2 regions of the Acidovorax sp. M2(2025) genome follow, and region 2 is predicted to be linked to the other one. Evidence: riboswitches for the same ligand, from Rfam matches in the RefSeq annotation. Region 2 holds a riboswitch; the other holds the start of a gene.
What was found. Region 2 has a riboswitch for S-adenosylhomocysteine ahead of metH (methionine synthase). Riboswitches for the same ligand answer to the same signal wherever they lie in the genome.
Positions count from the first base shown of each region.

Region 1: linked by a shared signal. The riboswitch ahead of ahcY (adenosylhomocysteinase) and the one ahead of metH (methionine synthase) in region 2 are both predicted to bind S-adenosylhomocysteine.

Region 1 covers NZ_CP186262.1:1,059,916-1,070,773, forward strand. Annotated here, with positions in the region: gene ACOYR3_RS04900 (PfkB family carbohydrate kinase) at 1-850, opposite strand, end outside; gene ACOYR3_RS04905 (sugar ABC transporter substrate-binding protein) at 1,001-1,996, shown strand; gene ACOYR3_RS04910 (ABC transporter permease) at 2,080-3,039, shown strand; gene ACOYR3_RS04915 (ATP-binding cassette domain-containing protein) at 3,042-3,848, shown strand; gene ACOYR3_RS04920 (RbsD/FucU family protein) at 3,864-4,316, shown strand; gene ACOYR3_RS04925 (ROK family protein) at 4,447-5,700, shown strand; gene ACOYR3_RS04930 (HAD family hydrolase) at 5,818-6,648, opposite strand; gene ACOYR3_RS04935 (peptide chain release factor 3) at 6,655-8,283, opposite strand; S-adenosyl-L-homocysteine riboswitch at 8,448-8,527, shown strand; gene ahcY (adenosylhomocysteinase) at 8,599-10,035, shown strand; gene ACOYR3_RS04945 (TlyA family RNA methyltransferase) at 10,153-10,858, shown strand, end outside.
Region 2 covers NZ_CP186262.1:361,213-372,070, forward strand. Annotated here, with positions in the region: gene yegQ (tRNA 5-hydroxyuridine modification protein YegQ) at 1-461, shown strand, start outside; gene ACOYR3_RS01630 (putative quinol monooxygenase) at 507-815, opposite strand; gene ACOYR3_RS01635 (phosphotransferase enzyme family protein) at 1,054-2,100, shown strand; gene ACOYR3_RS01640 (hypothetical protein) at 2,171-3,319, shown strand; gene ACOYR3_RS01645 (Glu/Leu/Phe/Val family dehydrogenase) at 3,694-5,001, opposite strand; gene ACOYR3_RS01650 (PPK2 family polyphosphate kinase) at 5,173-6,024, opposite strand; gene ACOYR3_RS01655 (LysR family transcriptional regulator) at 6,105-7,067, opposite strand; gene ACOYR3_RS01660 (PACE efflux transporter) at 7,141-7,599, shown strand; gene ACOYR3_RS01665 (hypothetical protein) at 7,727-8,464, shown strand; S-adenosyl-L-homocysteine riboswitch at 8,498-8,585, shown strand; gene metH (methionine synthase) at 8,609-10,858, shown strand, end outside.

The DNA of each region.
Region 1 (10,858 bases), 700 kb from region 2:
CGGCCAGGGGCGTGGCCTCCTGCGCGTGCAGCGCCACGCCGTCGCGCTGCAGCAGCCAGGCGCCGCCGGGGCCCAGCGTCAGGGCCAGCCACTGGGCGGACGTGTGCTGCAGCAGGGTGCGGGCACGCTCCAGCGCGCTGGCGCCCGGCATCGCCAGAGCTTCCAGATCGTCGTCGCTGACCTTGATGAGGTCGGCCTGCTGCAGCGCCGCCATCACGTTGGCGCGGTAGGCCGGCGCGTCGTCCACGGCCGACAGGCGCAGGTTCGCGTCCACCACCACCATGCGGCCCGCGGCGCGCTGCGCGGCCAGCCAGGGCTGGTAAATCCCGGCGTCCTGCGCCACCAGCGCCAGGCAGCCGGTGGCCACTACCTGCAGGCCGGGCAGGGCGGCGCACGCCGCGTTCAAGCGGGCCGCGTCCACCTGCCGGTCGGCCACGCCGTCGCGGTAGAAGCTGTAGCTGGCCTTGGCCTCGGCGTCCAGCGTGGCCAGCGCCAGGGCGCTCGGCGCCCGCACGGGCACCGGGTCGGCCAGCCGCACGCCCGCGCCGCGCAGGCCCTCCGCCAGGCGCCGCCCCAGCAGGTCGGACGACAGCGGGTTCAGGTACGCGGTGCCCACGCCCTGCAGGCCCAGGGCGCGGGTCAGGTTGTAGACCGCGCCGCCGGCACAGGGGCGCAGCCGCCCGTCCGCTTCCTCGATCAGGTCGAACAGCGCCTCGCCTGCCGTGGCCACGCGCACCGCGGCCGCGGGCACCGTGTCGCTCGGCAGCGGCGGCCCGTCCGCCGGTACCGGGGCGGTGGGAAAAGGCTGGCCGGCGCTAGCGGCTGGATCGGGCTGGGTAGGGAAAACCATAAATAAATCCGCTTGATTTATTAAAATGCCGCGGACTATAGTTCGCTCCCATCCACCCCGCAAGGGTGGCAAACCCCGGGGCCTTCGCCCCCGGGGCCCGCCGTTCCATTCCAGGAGACAACCGTGACCTCTCGTGCCCCTGCTTTCGTGATTTCCGCCCTGGCCCTGTCGGGCGCCCTGGCCTGCGGCCTGGCCCAGGCTCAGGCCCAGGCGTCGGAGCCGGTGATCGGCCTCATCACCAAGACCGAAACCAACCCGTTCTTCGTGAAGATGAAGGAGGGCGCCACGGCCGAGGCCAAGAAGCTGGGCGCCAAGGTGGTGTCCGCCGCCGGCAAGACCGACGGCGACAACGCCGGCCAGGTCACGGCCATGGAGAACCTGATCGCCGCCGGCGCCAAGACCATCCTCATCACCCCCAGCGACGCCAAGGCCATCGTCCCGGCCATCAAGAAGGCCCAGGCCAAGGGCGTGATGGTGATTGCGCTGGACAGCCCCACCGACCCGTCCGACGCCACCGACGCACTGTTTGCCACCGACAACTACAAGGCCGGCGAGCTGATCGGCCAGTACGCCAAGGCGGCGCTTGCCGGCAAGAAGCCCGTGATTGCCATGCTGGACCTGCACCCCGGCCACCCCGTGGGCGCGCAGCGGCACAACGGCTTCCTCAAGGGCTTTGGGCTGCAGGCCAACGACGCCAAGAGCAACGAGCTCTCGCGTCCAGCCGAGGTGGTGTGCATGGCCGACAGCTTCGGCGACCGCGCCAAGGGCCAGACCGGCATGGAAAACTGCCTGCAGAAGAACCCCGACATCAACCTCGTCTACACCATCAACGAGCCGGCCGCGGCCGGTGCGTACAAGGCCCTCAAGGCCGCGGGCAAGGACAAGAACGCGCTCATCGTCTCGGTGGACGGCGGCTGCGCGGGCGTGGCCGATGTGGGGCGTGGCGTGATCGCGGCCACCAGCCAGCAGTACCCGCTGCGCATGGCGGCCATGGGCGTGGCGGCCGGCGTGGACTACGCCAAGACCGGCAAGAAGGTCAGCGGCTACACCGACACCGGCGTGACCCTGATCGCCGGCAAGCCCCTGGCGGGCGTGGAGAGCAAGGACGTGAAGACGGGCACGGACCTGTGCTGGGGCGCCAAGTAAGCCGCTCCTCCTGACCTGGCGCCGGGCAGCCCACGCTGGGCCTGCCCGGGCGCCGCCGACCCGTCCATCCGCCCGGAGCCGCCATGTCCTCCCCCGCTTCCAAACTACCGCCCCTGGCCACGCTCGGGCCGTTCATCGCGCTGATCCTGGCGTGCGCCTTCTTTGCCACGCAGAGCGAGCGTTTTCTGTCCGCGCAGAACTTCGCGCTCATCCTGCAGCAGGTCATGGTCGTGGCCGTGATCGCCATCGGCCAGACGCTGGTCATCCTCACCGCGGGCATCGACCTGTCGTGCGGCATGGTGATGGCGCTGGGCGGCATCGTCATGACCAAGATGGCGGCGGACTACGGCCTGTCGGCCCCCGTGGCCATTGCCTGCGGCATGGCGGTGACCATGCTGTTCGGGCTGGTCAACGGCCTCCTGGTCACCAAGATCAAGCTGCCGCCCTTCATCGTCACGCTGGGCACGCTCAACATCGCGTTTGCCGCCACGCAGCTGTACTCGGGCGCGCAGACCATCACCGACATTCCCGACGGCATGACGCTCTTGGGCAGCACCTTCCAGGTGGGCGAGACGGCCATCGTCTGGGGCGCCGTGCTCATGCTGGCGCTGTACCTCGTCACCTGGTTTGCGCTGCGCGAGACCACCCCCGGCCGCCACGTGTACGCCGTGGGCAACAGCCCCGAGGCCACGCGCCTCACCGGCATTGCCACCGACAAGGTGCTGCTGGGCGTGTATGTGCTGGCGGGCCTGTTCTACGGTATCGCATCGCTGCTGTCGGTGGCGCGCACCGGCGCGGGCGACCCCAATGCAGGCCAGACCGAGAACCTGGACGCCATCAGCGCCGTGGTGCTGGGCGGCACCAGCCTGTTTGGCGGGCGCGGCGTGGTGCTGGGCACGCTGGTGGGGGCGCTCATCGTGGGCGTGTTCCGCAACGGCCTCACGCTGATGGGCGTGTCGTCGGTGTACCAGATCCTGGTGACCGGCATCCTCGTGATCCTGGCCGTGGCCACCGACCAACTCTCGCGCAAAGGAGTGCGTTGACCATGAGCACCACCCCACAGACTGCCAACGCCCCGCTGGTGATGCAGGCCAAGGGCCTGGTCAAGCGCTACGGGCAGGTCACCGCGCTCGACGGTGCCGACTTTGAATTGCGCGCCGGCGAGATCCTGGCCGTGATCGGCGACAACGGCGCGGGCAAGTCCAGCCTCATCAAGGCGCTGTCCGGCGCCACCGTGCCGGACGACGGCGAGATTCTCCTCGACGGCCAGCGCATCCAGTTCAAGAGCCCTATCGACGCGCGCCGCGCCGGCATCGAAACCGTCTACCAGGACCTGGCCGTGGCCCCGGCCATGACCATTGCCGAGAACCTGTTCCTGGGCCGCGAGCTGCGCCGCCCCGGCCTCCTGGGCAGCGCGCTGCGCATGCTCGACAAGAAGAAGATGCTGGAAGAAAGCGTGGCCCGCATGGCCGAGCTGAAGGTGGGCATCCGCTCCATGACGCAGGCGGTGGAGACGCTCTCGGGCGGCCAGCGCCAGTGCGTGGCCGTGGCGCGTGCGGCCGCGTTTGCGCGGCACGTGGTCATCATGGACGAGCCCACCGCCGCCCTGGGCGTGAAGGAGGGCAACATGGTGCTGGAGCTGATCCGCCGCGTGCGCGACAAGGGCCTGCCCGTGATCCTCATCAGCCACAACATGCCCCATGTGTTCGAGATTGCCGACCGCATCCACATCGCCCGCCTGGGCAAGCGCGCGGCCGTGGTCAACCCCAAGAAGATCAGCATGAGCGACACCGTGGCCGTGATGACCGGGGCCAAGGCGGCCTCCGAGCTGCCTGCCGAATGCCTCGCTTGAAGACGACACGCTGCCATGCTGAAGAACATTGATCCCCTGCTGACCCCCGACCTGCTCAAGGTGCTGGCTGAGATGGGCCACGACGATGCCATCGTGCTGGCCGACGCCAACTTCACCGCCATGAGCCTGGGCGCCGGCAAGCCCGTGCTGCGCATGCCCGGCATCGGCATGGCGCGCGCCGTGCAGGCCGTGGCCAGCGTGCTGCCGCTGGCGCAGGACGTGCCGCACCCCGTGGCCTACATGCAGGTGGGCGGCACCGAGCCGCCGTACCGCTCGGCCCTGCAGCGCGAGACTCTGGCCGTGCTGGCGCGCGAGGGCGTGGCCAGCACGCAGGCCGAGGGCGTGGAGCGCTTCGCGTTCTACGAGCGGGTAAAGAAGGCCTACGCCATCGTGGTGACGGGCGAGCCGCAGCCCTGGGGCAATTTCCTGCTGCGCAAGGGCGTGATCGGCGAAACTCTGCGGGATTGACCGGACGCTTGTTCAAACTTTGAGAACCGTTCGGGCTGAGCCTGTCGAAGCCCTGCGCGGCGCTTCGACAGGCTCAGCGTGAACGGTTTTGTATTCTCGAAGGCAACTTGGAATGAACTCCGCGCCTGCCATGCTGGAAACCGACGCCCCCTCCCCACCCCCTGCCGACGCCGGCGACCCCGCCAGCGCCGGGCCGGTGCGGCTGCGCCAGCGCGGCTCCAACCATGTGGGCATGCGCCAGTTCAACGAGCGCGTGGTGCTGCAGGCGCTGCGCACGCATGGCAGCCTGGCCAAGGCCGAGATCGCGCGCGTCACCGGGCTCACGGCGCAGACCATCGGGCTCATCACCGCGCGGCTGGACGAAGACCACCTGCTGCGCCGCGAGGCCCCCGTGCGCGGCCGCGTGGGGCAGCCCTCGGTGCCGCTGGGGCTCAACCCGGACGGTGCCTTTGCCATCGGCATCAAGATCGGCCGGCGCAGCGCGGACTGGCTGCTGGTGGATTTCACCGGCCAGGTGCGCGAGCGCATCGTGCTGGACTACGCCTTTCCCGACATCGACGTGCTGCTGCCCGCCATCCGCCGGCACCTGCACCAGCTGCTGGACGGGCTGGGTCCGCTGCGCGCGCGCGTGGTGGGCGTGGGCGTGGCCGCGCCGTTCCAGCTGGGCGGCTGGCACCGGATGCTGGGGCTGACGGAAGCGCAATCCGAGGCCTGGAACCACATCGACCTGGCCGAACAGGTGCAGCAGATGACCGAGCTGCCCGTGAGCTTTGCCAAGGACACCTCGGCCGCCTGCGTGGCCGAGCTGCTGTACGGGCGCGGGCACGACATTCCGAGCTTCCTGTACCTGTTCCTGGACACCTTCATCGGCGGGGGGCTGGTCATCAACTCGCACCTGCACCGCGGGCTGCACGGCAATGCGGGCGCGGTGGCGTCGCTGCCGCTGGCGGTGGCGCAGGCCGGCGCCGCCCCCGCGCAGCTCATCAGTCAGGCGTCGCTGTGGGACCTGGAGCAGCGCCTGCGCGAGCACGGCCTGGAGCCGATGGCCGCGTACGACCAGCGTGCGCTGCAGGAGCCTTGGGCCCCGCACAGCCGCGCATGGATTGCCAGCGCCGCCGCTGCCCTGGCGCATTGCATCGTGTCGGCCACGGCCTTCCTGGATCTGGACGCGGTGGTGCTGGACGGCGCGGCCGACCCCGGTGTGCTGCAGGCGCTGGCCGACGGGGTGCGCGCAGCCCTGCGCACCTACAGCTGGGAAGGCCTGCACGCCCCGCCGCGGCTGGAGCTGGGCGGCATCGGCTCGGACGCGCGCGCACTGGGTGGGGCGCTGCTGCCGCTGCACGCCTGCTTTGCGCCGGATACGGAACTGTTCCTGAAGGCCTGAGGCGCGGCCGCCTCGCAGGGGATTGGTTTGCTACTGAAATGATAGCTGCTTGCGCTTGTGTATAAAGCGCTGCGGCCCGTTTTTATCCAAATTTTCTGCCAGGCGTCTGAGTTTGCGTCAGCGCCCGGCACCGCCTTCGGCCCGGGCTGCCAGCAGCGCCTGCGCCACTTCGGCAAAGCCGGTCCCGCGTTCGCCCTGCGCCACGTACCGCGGCAGGTGCGTGAGCTGCGGCACGAACCGCGCGATGTTGGCCACGCCCACGCTGTGGGTGAAGTGCGCGAACATGGCCTGGTCGTTGCCCGAATCGCCCACGAACACCCAGCGGTCCAGCTCCTGCGCCAGGTCGCGGCCCAGCAGCTCGCGCACGATCCAGCACGCGCCCTGCCATTTGTTGAAGTCGCCAAAGCAGCCGTGGATGTGGATGCTGCTCACCGTGGTCTGCAGGCCCGCGCGCTGCAGCACGGCCAGCACCTGCTGCACGGTCTCTGGCGGGTGCCGGTCGAACTCGGCGTAGTCAAAGGCGATGTCGGTTTCGCGCCCGCCGCTGTCGCGGCTCAGCGCCACGCCGGGCACTTCGGCCGCCACCTGGGCGGCCACCGCGCGCATGCGGGCCTGGTTGGCGTGGCGCGTGGCGGCGTCCTGCTGGTAGAGCTTGGTGGGCCCCGGCTGCCCCCCCGGGCCCTGGACAAACGCCACGGCGCCGTTTTCCGCCACCATGGCGTCGACCGGCCAGGCCGTGCCGGCAGCCCCGGCCATGAAGGGCGCGCACCAGCCGATGGGCCGCCCGGTGATGGGGATGACGTGCAGCCCCGCCGCCTTCAGGCCGGCCAGGGCCTGCAGCGCGTCGGGCGTGATGGCGCCTTCGGTGGTCAGCGTGTCGTCGATGTCCGTGAACACGCCCGCCACGCCGCGGCGGGCCGGCAGCGGCCAGCGGGTGAGGGGCAGCATGCGGCGTCAGCCTGCCTTTTGCAGCGCCAGCCCCGCGTGCTCGCGCAGCGGGTGGAAGTGGATCTTGGGAAACCGCTCCTGCGCCAGCCGCACGTCGTAGGGGCTGGTGCACAGGTAGGCCAGCGTGTCGGCCGCGTCGTGCGCCAGGCGCAGCGGGTAGGCGTCGGTGAAGGCGCGCAGGTCGGCCGCGTTGTCGGCGGTGATCCAGCGCGCGCCGGTGTACTGGCTGCCCTCCAGGCGCACGTCGGCGTCGTATTCGGCCTTCAGGCGGTGCTGCACCACTTCAAACTGCAGCTGGCCCACGGCACCCAGCAGCATGTTGCCGCCGGCATCGGGCTTGAAGACCTGGATGGCGCCTTCCTCGCCCAGCTGGGCCAGGCCCTGCTGCAGCTGCTTGGTGCGCAGCGGGTTCTTGAGCACCACGGTCATGAACATCTCGGGCGCGAAGAAGGGCAGGCCGGTGAACTGCAGGTTGGCGCCGTCGGTGATGGTGTCGCCCAGCTGCACGCCGCCGTGCGTGGTGAAGCCGATGATGTCGCCCGCATACGCTTCCTCGACGGCCTCGCGGCGCTGGGACATGAAGGTCACGACCGAGGTGGGCCGCAGCTCCTTGCCGGTGCGCTGCACCTTGAGCTTCATGCCCGGCGTGTACTTGCCTGACGCCACGCGCACGAAGGCGATGCGGTCGCGGTGGTTGGCATCCATGTTGGCCTGCACCTTGAACACCACGCCGGAGAAACCCTCGTCCTCGGGCTGGATGGTCTTCACCACGGGCTGCTTGTTCACTTCGAGCGTGCTCACGCGCGGGCCGGGCGGCGGGGCCATGTCCACCAGCGCGTCCAGTACCTCCATCACCCCGAAGTTGTTCACGCCGGAGCCGAAGAACACGGGGGTCAGCTTGCCGGCCAGGAAGGCCTCGTGGTTCCATTCGGGCGATGCGCCGGTGGCCAGCTCCATGCTGTCCATGGCGGCGTCGAATTCGGCACCGAAGCGGGCGCGCAGCGTGTCCACGTCGGTGAGCGGGATGGATTCAAAGTCCTGCGGGCGGCGTTCGCTGCCGGACTCGAACACGGTCATGGTCTTGGTGCGCAGGTTGATGATGCCGCCAAAGCTCTTGCCCTGGCCCACGGGCCAGGTCATGGGGCAGCAGGGCATGCCCAGTTCGCGCTCCACCTCGTCCAGGATGTCCAGCGGGTCGCGCACCTCGCGGTCCATCTTGTTGACGAAGGTGATGATGGGCGTGTCGCGCTGGCGGCAGACCTCGATCAGGCGGCGCGTCTGCGCTTCCACGCCGTTGGCGGCGTCGATCACCATCAGCGCCGAATCGACGGCGGTGAGCACGCGGTAGGTGTCTTCAGAGAAGTCCTTGTGGCCTGGCGTGTCGAGCAGGTTGATGACGTGCTCGCGGTACAGCATCTGCATGACGGAGGAGGCCACCGAGATGCCGCGCTGCTTTTCGATCTCCATCCAGTCCGACGTGGCGTGCCGGCTGGCCTTGCGGCCCTTCACGGCCCCGGCGATCTGGATGGCGCCCGAGAACAGCAGCAGTTTTTCCGTGAGCGTCGTTTTACCGGCGTCGGGGTGGGAAATGATGGCAAAGGTGCGGCGGCGCCGGGTTTCGGTGGCGTAAGACACGGGATTCCTGAATGGGGAGGGGCGCAGGGCTGATGGGCCCGCGCGGGTCGTCGTCCGATGCCTGCGTGGTGATCCCGCAGGTAGGCAGAGCCCGGATTTTACTGTTGCGCGCCCGGGGTGCCCGCCGCGGCGCGGGGTGCCGGCCGCTTGCTTTTATAATCCGCCGATCCGAGGAGCGTTGCAGCGTCCCCAGCACCGGCGGGGCGTGAGGCTCGGAGTCACCCCGCAACGACGCTCATCCACTTCTCGTGTGGTGAGCTTGCTCTCTCCCGCGACCAGTGGTTTTTCAAACATGCTTTGGAGCACGAAACCATCATGAACGCACGCGTCAACGCCCCCGTCAACACCGATTGCATCATTGCCGACATCGGCCTGGCCGACTGGGGCCGCAAAGAAATCAAGATCGCCGAAACCGAGATGCCCGGCCTGATGGCCATCCGCGAGGAATTCGCGGCCAAGCAGTCGCTCAAGGGCGCGCGCATCACCGGCAGCCTGCACATGACCATCCAGACGGCGGTGCTGATCGAAACCCTGCAGGCCCTGGGCGCGCAGGTGCGCTGGGCGTCTTGCAACATCTTCTCCACGCAGGACCACGCCGCCGCCGCCATTGCCGCCACCGGCACGCCGGTGTTCGCCGTCAAGGGCGAGACGCTGGCCGAGTACTGGGACTACACGCACCGCATCTTCGACTTCGGCCCCAAGGGCAGCGAAGGCGAAGGCCCCAACCTGATCCTGGACGACGGCGGCGACGCCACCTTGCTCATGCACCTGGGCAAGCGCGCCGAGAAGGACGCCTCCGTGCTGGCCAACCCCGGCAGCGAGGAAGAACGCATCCTGTTTGCCGCCATCAAGGCCAAGCTGGCCGAGGACAGCACCTGGTACAGCCGCAAGAGCGCCGAGATCATCGGCGTGACCGAAGAGACCACCACCGGCGTGCACCGCCTGAAGGAAATGTCGGCCAAGGGCACGCTGATGTTCCGCGCCATCAACGTGAACGACTCCGTCACCAAGAGCAAGTTCGACAACCTGTACGGCTGCCGCGAAAGCCTGGTGGACGGCATCAAGCGCGCCACCGACGTGATGATTGCCGGCAAGGTGGCCGTGGTGGCAGGCTACGGCGACGTGGGCAAGGGCAGCGCCCAGGCCCTGCGCGCGCTCTCCGCCCAGGTGTGGGTGACCGAGATCGACCCCATCAACGCCCTGCAGGCCGCCATGGAAGGCTTCAAGGTCGTGACCATGGAGTGGGCCGCCGACAAGGCCGACATCTTCGTGACCACCACCGGCAACCGCGACGTCATCACCTTCGAGCACATGGCTGCGATGAAGGACCAGGCAATCGTCTGCAACATCGGCCACTTCGACAACGAGATCCAGGTCGCCAAGCTCGAAGAGCACTGCCAGTGGGAAGAGATCAAGCCCCAGGTGGACCACGTGATCTTCCCCGACGGCAAGCGCATCATCCTGCTGGCCAAGGGCCGGCTGGTGAACCTGGGCTGCGGCACGGGCCACCCCAGCTTCGTGATGTCCAACTCGTTCGCCAACCAGACCATCGCCCAGATCGAGCTGTTCACCCACAGCGACTACTACGAAAACGGCAAGGTCTACGTGCTGCCCAAGCACCTGGACGAGAAGGTGGCCCGCCTGCACCTGAAGAAGGTGGGCGCGATGCTGACCGAGCTGACCGACGAGCAGGCCGCCTACATCGGCGTGCCCAAGCAAGGCCCGTACAAGCCGGACACCTACCGCTACTGAGGGCGCGGCAGGCCGGCGGTGGTCGGCTGCTGCTATGAAAATTGGAGCTGCCAGCGCTTGCTGCATAAGCGCTGGAGCCCCATTTTGTTCTAAGTATCTTGAGAGCAAGAGGAGCGCATGCGCGCAGACGTTTTTTTGGTGGAAGCGGGCCACGCGGCCACGCGCTCGCAGGCGCAGCGGCTGATTGCTGCGGGGGTCGAGTGGCGCCTGTCGCCGCTGGCGCCCTGGAACAAGGTCGCCAAGAACGGGGATGACATCCCCTCCGTGGCCGAGGTCAAGCTGCTGGACGGCGCCGAGGCCAAATACCTTTCGCGCGGCGGCCTCAAGCTCGAAGGCGCCCTGCAGCACACCGGCCTGGCCGTGGCCGGCCTGCGCTGCCTGGACGTGGGCCAGAGCACGGGTGGCTTCACCGACTGCCTGCTGCAGCAGGGCGCAGCGCAGGTGATCGGGGTCGACGTGGGCCACGGCCAGTTGCACGAGCGGCTGAAGAGCGACCCGCGCGTGGTGTGCGTGGAAGGGCTCAACGCCCGCGCGCTCACCGCCGAATCGCTGCAGCAGGGCTGCGACGACGCCCTGTCCGAGGAGATCGTGCAGGACGACGAGGACAACGACACCCAGCCCGTGGCACCCTACGCCTGGATGCGCAACGGCGGCCAGGTGGACGAGGCCTACGACGACAGCGACGACGCCAAGGAGCAGGACGTGGAGGCCTTCAAGGCCGAGCGCGCCGCCAAGGCCCGCGCCCGCGCCGAAGGCACGCTGCCCACCGAGCGCCGCCGCAAGCCGGGCCGCGAGGACGTGGACATCCGCCCCGTGTTCGATC
Region 2 (10,858 bases):
ACGACGCCGTGGCCGGCCGCCCCTTCAACCCCGAGCTGCTGATCGAGCTGGAAGGCCTCTCCAACCGCGGCTACACCGGCGGCCTGCTGGAGCGCCGCCCCAGCAACGACTACCAGAACTACCTCAGCGGCCACTCCGTCACCCAGCGCAGCCAGTACGTGGGCGAGGTGCTGGGCATTGAGGGCCTGGCCGATGCGGGCCTGAACGGTGACTGGGTGCTGGTGGAAACCAAGAACCACTTTGCCGTGGGCGACCTGATCGAGGTGGTGCACCCCAGCGGCAACACCACCGTGCGCCTGCACGAAATGCGCAATGTCGAAGGCCAGCCCGTGCAGGTGGCGCAGGGCAGCCCCGTGCGCGTGTGGATTCCGCTGCCCGCGCGCTACAGCGGCGCGCTGCTGGCGCGGGTGATCGAAGCGCAGCCGCCTGCGGCAGCGCCCGAGCCGGCACTGGCCGTGTGACAGCAGCGGCGGGCCGCCGCTTCGCCCTCAGCGGCGGCGCAGGTGTCAGACGCTGCGGGAGCCCGCAACGTCGTACGCAGTGAACTTGCGCTCGGACAAGCCGCAGTCGCGGGCGGCCGTGCGCCAGGGTTCGATGTGGGGCGCCTGCAGGTGCCGCGCCAGGCTTGCGTGGTCGGGCCACAGTTCGGAGAAACGAACCAGCCCGGGATCCAACAGGTCTTCGGCAACATCGTAGGCCAGGCACCCGTCATGCCGGTAGGTCGCCTCGACCAAGGCCTTCAGGTGGGGGCGGACTTCGGACATGCGCTCGGGCGGAAACCGGAGAATGCCGAAGACGGCGACGCTGGGGAGCATGGAAAGATCTCCTTCAAAGTTCAGTGCGCGAGGCGGATGGGACGGATGGCGCCAGTGTGCCGGATTCCCCGCCAGCCGGCCTCCGGTGGCGGAGTATTTGAGGAAAATCGGCCTCCAGGGCTTATTTGGTAACCGCTGGCTGCTATTTATTTGATAGCTATCAAGTGCATTGGAACGCGCCCTGCACTGCGGCTTCTGCGGAGGCCGGCGTCCGGCCGCCCAACGATGGAGGGCGGCCATGCAGGCCCGACAATGGGCCATGGCCCAATGCCTCCCTTCCGATCCCGACCTCATCCCCACCCACACCACGGCCGCAGCGGCTTCCGTCGCCCGCTGGGTGGAGCAGTACTACGGCATGGCCGTGCAGCAGTGCCACCTGATTCGGCGCGGCTTGAATGACAACTACGCGGTGCACGCGGCGGACGGCAGGCGCTATGTGGCGCGGCTGTATTCCATCCGGCCACGCGGCCCCTTCAATATCGAGTTTGAGGTCGCACTGCTGTCCCACCTGCAAGCGAACGGCGTCGGGGCAGCGGGGCCCGTGTGGCTGGCGGATGGGCGCACGCACGTCCCGCTGCAATTTCCCGAAGGGCCGCGCGCCTTGGCGCTGTTTTGCCATGCCCACGGCGTGGTGCCCGACACGCTGGAAGACTTTGAGCTGACCGGCCGTACGCTGGCCCTCATCCACGGCGCGGCGCGCGAATACGCCGGCCCGCCGAGCCGCTACCTGCTGGACGGGCACCACCTCGCCGGCCGCACGCTCGGCTACCTCCAGGACCACCCGGAGTTGGGGGCCGAGCTGCTGGACACGTACACTCTGCGGATACACCGCTTGCTGCAGGCGCTGGCTGCGGCCGAAGAGCGGCTGACGCGCGTGCTGTGCCACGGCGACACGCACGGCTTCAACAACCATGTGAGCACGGACGCAGGCGGCGTGCGGCGGGCGGTGTTCTTTGATTTTGACGATGCAGGCCCCGGCTTCCTCGCCTATGACCTGAGCGTGATGCCCTGGTCCTATCTGGTCCGCAAAGGCTTGAAGGCGCCGGATGACACGCTGCAGGAGCGCTGGGCCGGCTACCTGGGCGGCTACCGAGCCGCGGGCGGCCAGGTGCACGCGGACGACCTCGCCGCGTTGCCCTTGTTCCTGCAGCTCCGGCACCTGTGGAATCTTGGGGAAGCCGCTGGGCGGCTTCATCATTGGGGCACCAGCTCGGCCTCCGCGGATTGGCTGAAAAAGCAGGTCGACGTGCTGCAAGCGTTCGAAGACATCGACTTGCGCGGTTGAGGCGCGGCACCCGGCCTGTTCACAGCGGCCCAATCGTTCCAGAATCTGGCATCCCCTCGCCTTGCTCCGAATGGCTGCCCCCATCGACCCTTCCCGCAGCGCTGCCCTGCCGCCCGTGGCCCAGTTCCTGGCCGAGGCGGCGCTGCAGCGGCAGGCGTCCCTGCTAGGGCTCGACAAGCCGGCGCCGGTGCCGGCGCGGCCCGGTGCGGACCCTGCCGCGCCGCAGCCAACGCCCACATCGCCGCCCACCGGGGCGCCGCCGCTGCCAACGCCTGCGCCGTCGGACAAGGCCAGCATCTCGGCCCAGGCGCGCGAGCAGCTGGGCGCGGGGTTTGACCCGCGGCGGGCGGCGGTGCCGGGTCCGTTCCCGCCAGATGCGGCGGGGCGCGCCGCCGGTGCGCAGCGCGGTGCCGGGTCCGCATCCGCGGTGCCGGCGCCCCTGCCTGTGCCTGTTCCCGCCGGGGCGGCGCCGGCCGTGAGCGGCGCGGCGGCCTGGCCCGCGTCGGGCCTCGGCGCGCCGCTGATGCGCATGGTGAGCGCCTTGGTGGAACAGGCCACGGCCGGCAGCGGTGCGCCGCAGCGCGTCGTGTCCGCCCAGCCCTGGCCCATGGAACTGGCCCAGGCGCTGGAGAATGGTTCGCTGGATGCCGGGCAGCCGCCGCTGCAGACCTGGCTGGTGGGTCAGGGCACGGCCCAGACGCCCGAGGGCCCGCGCGGCTTTGCGCTCACGCTGCGGGTGCCGGTGCCCTGGCTGGCCGCACAGGCGGCGCCCACCGCGGCGTCCGCGCCCTCCGGTGCGGCAGCGGCAACCATCGCCGTCGCAGCCCCCGCGCCGCTGCAGGTGCCGCTGGCGGGCAGCGGGAAGGCACTGCAGTCGGGCGTGGTGGCGCTGGTGCTGCAGGGCATGGAACCCTCCGCTCCGCGCACCAGCGCGCTGCTGGTGCTCGATTTCCAGCCGCAGCTGGCCGCCACGGTGTACGGGCGCGACCTGCTGCAGCAAGCCACGTCGGGCCGCCTCGACCCCTGGACGCAGATGGCCGTGCTGCAAGCCAGCGGCCAGGTGCCGCGCGAAGAGGACAAGGCCCGCAACGGCGCGTCGGGCCTGTGCGAGACGGCGGGCTGCCCCTACGCCGCGCGGGCCGCCTGTGTGCAGCCGTTTTGCCTGGCGATGCGCGGCGTGCTGCCGCCGGAGCCCGTGGGGCCCGCACCGCTGGCTTGATCCGCCTGCACCGCTGCGGAAGCAAAAAGAAACCGCCAGGGCCGGATCGCGGCGGCTGGCGGTGGTTTGCGGGGGCCTGCGTACCTGCTCGCAGTACCCAAGTCTGCCCACCTCTGCGCGGCGCTTCGACAGGCTCAGCGTGAACAGCCGGGGGCGGGCTGACGGGTGACGACCGTCGGTGCCGAAGGGCGCGCCCCCAGACCAGTGCACCCGTGGAACTGGCTTCGCCAGGCCACTGGGTGCGTCCCCCCCGGGGGGAAGGCGCCGAAAGGCGGCTCAGGGGGGCTTCCAATACAGCCCGTGGAACTGGCTTCGCCAGGCCACCGGGTGCGTCCCCCCTCGGGGGGAAGCGGCGCAGCCGCTCAGGGGGGGGCTTATGGATACAGCCCGCGCATCTCGCGCGCATGCAGGATGCGCTGGCAGGCCACGATGAAGGTGGCGGTGCGCAGGCTCACCTTGTGCTCTTGGGCCACCTGCCACACGCCGGCAAACGCCTCTTGCATGATGCGCACCAGGCGGGCGTTGATCTCGTCCTCGCTCCAGAAGAAGCTGGAGAAGTCCTGCACCCATTCGAAGTAGCTCACCGTCACGCCGCCGGCGTTGGCGATCACGTCGGGCAGCACCAGCACGCCCTTGTCGTTCAGGATGTCGTCGGCTTCGGGGGTGGTGGGGCCGTTGGCGCCTTCGATCACCAGCTTGGCCTTGATCTGGCCGGCGTTGTCCTTGGTGATCTGGCCTTCCAGCGCGGCGGGGATGAGGATTTCGCAATCCACGCCCCAGAACTCTTCCGGCTTCATCACGTCGGCGCCGGCAAAGCCGCCCACGCCGCCGCGGGCTTTCACATGCGCCAGCAGGGCGGGCACGTCCAGGCCGTCGCCCTTGAAGATGGAGCCGGTGTGGTCCTGCACGGCCACCACCTTGGCGCCGGCTTCGGCAAACAGCTTGGCGGCAATGCCGCCCACGTTGCCAAAGCCCTGCACGGCCACGCGGGCGCCTTGCAAGGTCAGGCCCGTGAGTTTGGCGGCCTCCACGCCCACCGTGAACACGCCGCGGCCGGTGGCCTCGACGCGGCCCAGCGACCCCCCCAGGTCCACGGGCTTGCCGGTGACCACGCCGGTGGCGGTGGCGCCGGTGTTCATGGAGTAGGTGTCCATCATCCAGGCCATGATCTGGCCGTTGGTGTTCACGTCCGGGGCGGGGATGTCCTTGCTGGGGCCGATGATGATGCCGATCTCGCTGGTGTAGCGGCGGGTCAGGCGCTCCAGTTCACCCAGCGACAGCTTCTTCGGGTCCACGCGGATACCGCCCTTGGCGCCGCCGTAGGGCACGTTCACGGCCGCGTTCTTGATGCTCATCCAGGCCGACAGGGCCATCACTTCCGACAGCGTCACGTCCTGGTGGAAGCGCACGCCGCCCTTGCCCGGGCCGCGGCTGGTGTTGTGCTGCACGCGGTAGCCCTCGAAGTGGGCGATGGTGCCGTTGTCCAGCTCGATCGGCACGTCCACGATCAGCGCGCGCTTGGGGCGCTTGAGCGTTTCCACCCAGCGGGCCAGGTGGCCCAGGTACGGGGTGACGCGGTCCACCTGCTGCAGGTAGATGCCCCAGGGGCCGAGGTTGTCGGCCTGCAGGTAGGAGGGCAGGGGGTGCGGGTGCGCGGCAGGGGCGCCGACGGGGTGCGACATGGTGAATTTCCTTGTGGGATCGGTTCAGGCCGCGAAGCTTATGTCCGCGCCCCTCGCAGTGTCCAAGGCCGGAGTGTTTGTGGCTAATGCATTTTGTGCATAACCCTGCGAAAGCCGCGTCCATGCTGCAGCGCGGCATTGCGCGCCCCGGCCTTGGCGCGCTTGCGCGGGCTACTCCACGGTGAAGTGGGTCAGCGATGGGTCGCCGGTGGGATAGCGCAGGTCCAGGGTCCGCAGCACCTCGCGCAGCACGGTGGCGATCATCAGGTTGCGGTGCGTCTTGGAGTCGGCCGGCACGATGGTCCAGGGCGCCCAGGGGGTGTGGGTGGCGCTCAGCAGCTCGCCGTAGGCGCGGCGGTAGTCGGCCCACTGCTTGCGCACGGTGATGTCGTCCATGCTGAACTTCCAGTGCTTGGCCGGGTCGTCCAGGCGCTGCTGCAGGCGCTCGCGCTGCTCGTCAAAGCTGATGTGCAGCAGGAACTTCAGCACGATGGTCCCCGTCTCGCTGAGCATGCGCTCGAAGTCGTTGAGGTGGGCCAGCCGCTGGCGGTGCTGCGCCGGCGTGATCCAGCCGTTGACCACGGGCACCAGCACGTCCTCGTAGTGGCTGCGGTTGAACACGGTGATGTCGCCGGCCTGCGGCACCTGCTGGTGGATGCGCCACAGGTAGTCGTGTGCGCGCTCGGTCTCGGTGGGGGCCTTCCAGCCCACGGCGTGCACGCCCAGGGCGCTCATTCGGCCGAACACGCCGCGGATGGTGCCGTCCTTGCCCGAGGTGTCGGTGCCCTGCAGCACCACCAGCAGCTTGTAGCGCTTGTCGGCGTAGAACAGGTTTTGCAGCGCGTCCAGCTCCACGGCCAGGTCTTCCACCGCCGCCTTGTCCCGGACCTTGTCGCCCAGCGAGAACGGCTTGGCGCCGGGGTCGAAGTCGTCGAGCGACACGGCGGATTTGCCGGCGGGCTGCCAAGGCCGCAGGCGGTGCAGGAAGTCGGAGGAGCGGCTGGTATCCAGGGGTGCGGGCATGGTGGTGGCTCTTCGGAAGTGCGGGCGGTCGCCGCCCGTTGCCTCCATTGGAACACCGTTGGTCCCGCCGCGGCCGGTGGTCACGGGGCCTTGGGGCTGCACGCGCCCGGGCCTGGCCGGCCGCCGGCGCCTTCGCGCATGAGCGCCACGAAGCGGGCCGCGCCCAGGCCCAGCGGCCGTTCCCGGGACCACACCACATCCACCCACAGCGCCGTGCCGTTGCTCAGGTTCTCGAACGGCATTTCCACCAGCGTGCCCGCCGCGATGCGCGGCTGCACCAGGGCGCGCGGCTGCCAGCCCCAGCCCAGGCCGGCCTCGATCAGGCCCAGGGCGGCCAGGTGGTTGTCGGTGCGCCAGTGGTGGCGGGCGAACACGAAGCGGGGGTCGGTGTGCCCCAGGTCGCGGCTGGCCACCACGATCTGGCGCGTGGTGGTCAGGTGCTCCTCGCGCAGGCGGGCGTGCCCGGGCGGCTCGCCGCGCGCCTGGGCGGCGGCGCGTGCGGCGGCCAGCACGGGGTGCTGCGGGGCCATCACGGCCACCAGGGTCTCGGTGCCCACTTCCTGAAAGCCCTCGCGGCCGTCGATGCTGGGCCGCTCGAACACCAGTGCCAGCTGGGCTCGGCCGCTGTGCAGCAGCGCCAGCGCGTCGCCCTGCGGGGCGGCCAGCACCTCCACCTGCAGCAGCGGGTATTCCTGCGCCAGCGCGGCCAGGGGCCCCGTCCAGCGGGCGGCCAGCAGCTCCGGGGCGATGGCCAGCGTCAGGCGTTCTTCCAGCCCCTGCGTGAGCGCCAGCGCCTGGGCGTTGAGCTGCTGCAGCTGCCCCGCCAGCAGCCGGGCCTGCGGCTCCAGCGCCCTTGCAGCCGCGGTGGGGCGGGGCTCGCGGCCGCTGCGGTCGAACAGCTGCACGCTCAGCTCGGCCTCCAGGTGCGCCATGGTCATGCTCACGGCCGAGGGCACGCGCGAGAGGGCCCGCGCGGCGGCCGAAAAGGAGCCGTGGTCCAGCACGGCCAGAAACACCTGCACGCTGTCGGAGTGGAAAGCCATGGGCTCCAACCTATCAAAAAATCTGAAATAAGCTGACTTTATATGTCAGGCGCACAAATATAAAGTGCGGCCCATGAACATCCCCAAACCCGTTCTTTTTGGATTGCAGGGCCCCCGGCGGCGCCTGCTGTACGTGAGCCTGTACGAGCTGGTTGCCATCGGGGCGGCCACGGCCGGGTTGTCGCTGCTCACGGGCCAGGGCGCCGGGCACTCGGGCGTGGTGGCTGTGGCCGCGTCGGCCATCGCCATCGTGTGGAACATCGTTTTCAACTGGGCCTTCGAGCGTTGGGAGTCGCGCCAGGCGGTGCGGGGCCGCAGCGTGGGCCGGCGGGTGGCGCACGCCATCGGGTTTGAGGGCGGCCTGGTCTTCACGCTGGTTCCACTGTTTGCGTGGTGGTTCGGCATCAGCCTGTGGCAGGCCTTTGTCATGGACCTGGGGCTGATCGTTTTCTTCCTGTGCTACACGTTTGTCTTCAACTGGGTGTTCGACCACCTGTTCGGCCTGCCGGCCTCGGCCCTCACGCCCGCGTGAGCGGCCAGTGGCGCTGCGCCGCCGGACCATCGTCAAACAATGTGAACCCTGTGGCGGTCCTGCCCGGCCGGAAGCCGGCGCCCGATAATCCGCGCCCATGCACGGGCTCCCTACCACTTCCCCGCTGATGGCCGCCGCGTCCGCGCCGCGGCGGCTGGCCTGCGTGTGGCTGGGCCTGGCACTGGCGGGCTGCGCCAGCACGGCCCCCACGCCGCGCGGCGAGGTGAAAGGGGCCGCGGCCGGGGCGGGCGAACTGGCCCAGTCCGACGCCAACCGCATGGCCACGCTGGCCATGCAGGAGAACCTGGAAGGGCTGTTCCGCATTGCCGACAAGCTCTACCGCCGCAACCCGGCCGAATGGCGCAAGGGGGGCGCCGCCAGCCGCGAGCAGGCGCTGGAGCAGGTGCGCACCGCCGTCCTGCAGCGCGAGGCCTGGGCGCCGCTGCAGGGGCGGCGGGACATTGCCGCCATGGCCCTGGCGCTGGCCCCGGAGTTCCCCGGAGACCGCGTGGCGGCGTTTGTCCACGCCACGGCCGACATGATCATCACCGCCCATGGCGGCAAGACCGAGTTCTTCTTGCTGGACGGCGTGGACGCCCAGCACCTCTACAACGCCGCCCGCAACGTGGAGACGGCCGTGTGGCTGCTGGCCCAGCGCCGCAACGCCCAGGGCCAGCCCCTGCTGCTGGCCGACGAGATCGGCGCCCGGGGGCGCAACCTGAGCTTCGAGCGGGAGTTTGGCAAGATCATCGCCCGCCTGGACCTGCTGGCCGCCTTCACCACCGAGAAGTACCGCCGCGCGGCCATCAGCTACGTGCAGAACCTTGTGGGCGGCACCTTCCTGCAGTTCCTGCCGGTGCGCTGAACGCCCGGGCGGGTTCTCAGTAAAATCCCCTGCTCGCCCAAGGAGCGTTGCAGCGGCCTCACCAGGAACAGCCGTCAGGCTTGGGTGCAGCGGTTTTCCCTTCCAACGACGCTCACCTGAACCCCGTGCCCCGCAGGTGAGCCTATGTCCGATCTGTCCGTCCCCCCCCTGAAACTCTCCGGCCTGGAGCCCGTCTCCATCGGCCAGGGCACCCTGTTCGTCAACGTGGGCGAGCGCACCAACGTCACCGGCTCCAAGGCGTTCGCGCGCATGATCCTGAACGGCCAGTACGAAGAGGCCCTGGCCGTGGCCCGCCAGCAGGTGGAAAACGGCGCGCAGGTCATCGACATCAACATGGACGAAGCCATGCTCGACAGCAAGGCCGCCATGGTGCGCTTTCTGAATCTGATCGCGTCCGAGCCCGACATCGCCCGCGTGCCCATCATGATCGACTCCTCCAAGTGGGAGGTGATCGAGGCCGGGCTGCGCTGCATCCAGGGCAAGGGCATCGTCAACTCCATCAGCATGAAAGAAGGCGTGGAGGAGTTCAAGCGCCAGGCCAAGCTCATCCGCCGCTATGGTGCGGCCGCGGTGGTGATGGCGTTTGACGATGTGGGCCAGGCCGACACCTACGCCCGCAAGATCGAGATCTGCGAGCGCGCCTACCGCATCCTGGTGGATGAGGTGGGTTTTCCGCCCGAGGACATCATCTTCGACCCCAACATCTTTGCCGTGGCCACCGGCATCGAAGAGCACAACAACTACGCGGTCGATTTCATCGAGGCCACGCGCTGGATCAAGCAGCACCTGCCCGGCGCCAAGGTGTCGGGCGGCGTGTCCAACGTCAGTTTCAGCTTCCGCGGCAACGACCCGGTGCGCGAGGCCATCCACACCGTGTTCCTGTACCACGCCATCCAGGCCGGCATGGACATGGGCATCGTCAACGCGGGCATGGTGGGCGTGTACGACGAGCTCGAACCCACCTTGCGCGAGCGCGTGGAAGACGTGGTGCTCAACCGTCGCCCCGACGCCGGCGAACGCCTGGTGGAGATCGCCGAAACCGCCAAGAGCGGCGCCAAGGACGAGAGCAAGAAGCTCGAATGGCGTGGCACGCCCGAGCACCCCAAGACCGTGGGCGAGCGCCTGTCCCACGCGCTGGTGCACGGCATCACCGACTTCATCGTGGAAGACACCGAAGAGGCCTACCGCGAGGTCCTGGCCAAGGGCGGCCGCCCGCTGCACGTGATCGAAGGCCCGCTCATGGACGGCATGAACGTGGTGGGCGACCTGTTCGGCGCGGGCAAGATGTTCCTGCCCCAGGTGGTGAAGAGCGCGCGCGTGATGAAGAGCGCCGTGGCCCACCTCATCCCCTACATCGAGGAAGAAAAGCGCCAGGACGAGCTGGCCGGGCGCGACGTGCGCAGCAAGGGCAAGATCGTCATCGCCACCGTCAAGGGCGATGTGCACGACATCGGCAAGAACATCGTCACCGTCGTGCTCCAGTGCAACAACTTCGAGGTGGTGAACATGGGCGTGATGGTGCCCTGCCACGAGATCCTGGCCAAGGCCAAGGTCGAGGGCGCGGACATCGTGGGCCTCTCCGGCCTCATCACCCCCAGCCTGGAAGAGATGCAGTACGTGGCTGGCGAGATGCAGAAGGACGACTACTTCCGCATGAAGAAGATCCCGCTGCTCATTGGCGGCGCCACCACCAGCCGCGTGCACACGGCGGTGAAGATCGCCCCGCACTACGAAGGCCCCGTGGTCTACGTGCCGGACGCCTCGCGCAGCGTGAGCGTGGCCCAGAGCCTGCTGGGCGATGGCGTGCACAACTACGTGAACGAGCTGAACGCCGACTATGAAAAGGTCCGCACCCAGCACGCCAACAAAAAGCAGACCCCCATGTGGTCGCTGGAAAAAGCCCGCGCCAACCGCACGCCCATCGCCTGGGCCGGTTACCAGCCTGCGGTGCCCCGTGCGCTGGGCCGCCGCGTGTTCAAAAACTTTGACCTGGCCGAGCTGGCCCGGTACATCGACTGGGGCCCGTTCTTCCAGACCTGGGACCTGGCCGGGCCGTACCCCGCCATCCTGGAGGACGAGATCGTCGGCGAGCAGGCCCGCAAGGTGATGGCCGACGGCCAGGCCATGCTCAAGAAGATCATCGAAGGCCGCTGGCTCAGCGCCAGTGGCGTGATGGCCCTGCTGCCCGCCAACAGCGTGGGCGACGACATCGAGTTCTACACCGACGAGACGCGCACCGAAGTCGCCATGACCTGGTACGGCATGCGCCAGCAAACCGAAAAGCAGATGATCGACGGCGTGATGCGCCCCAGCCGCTGCCTGGCCGACTTTGTGGCCCCCAAGGACAGCGGCATTGCCGACTACGCCGGCCTG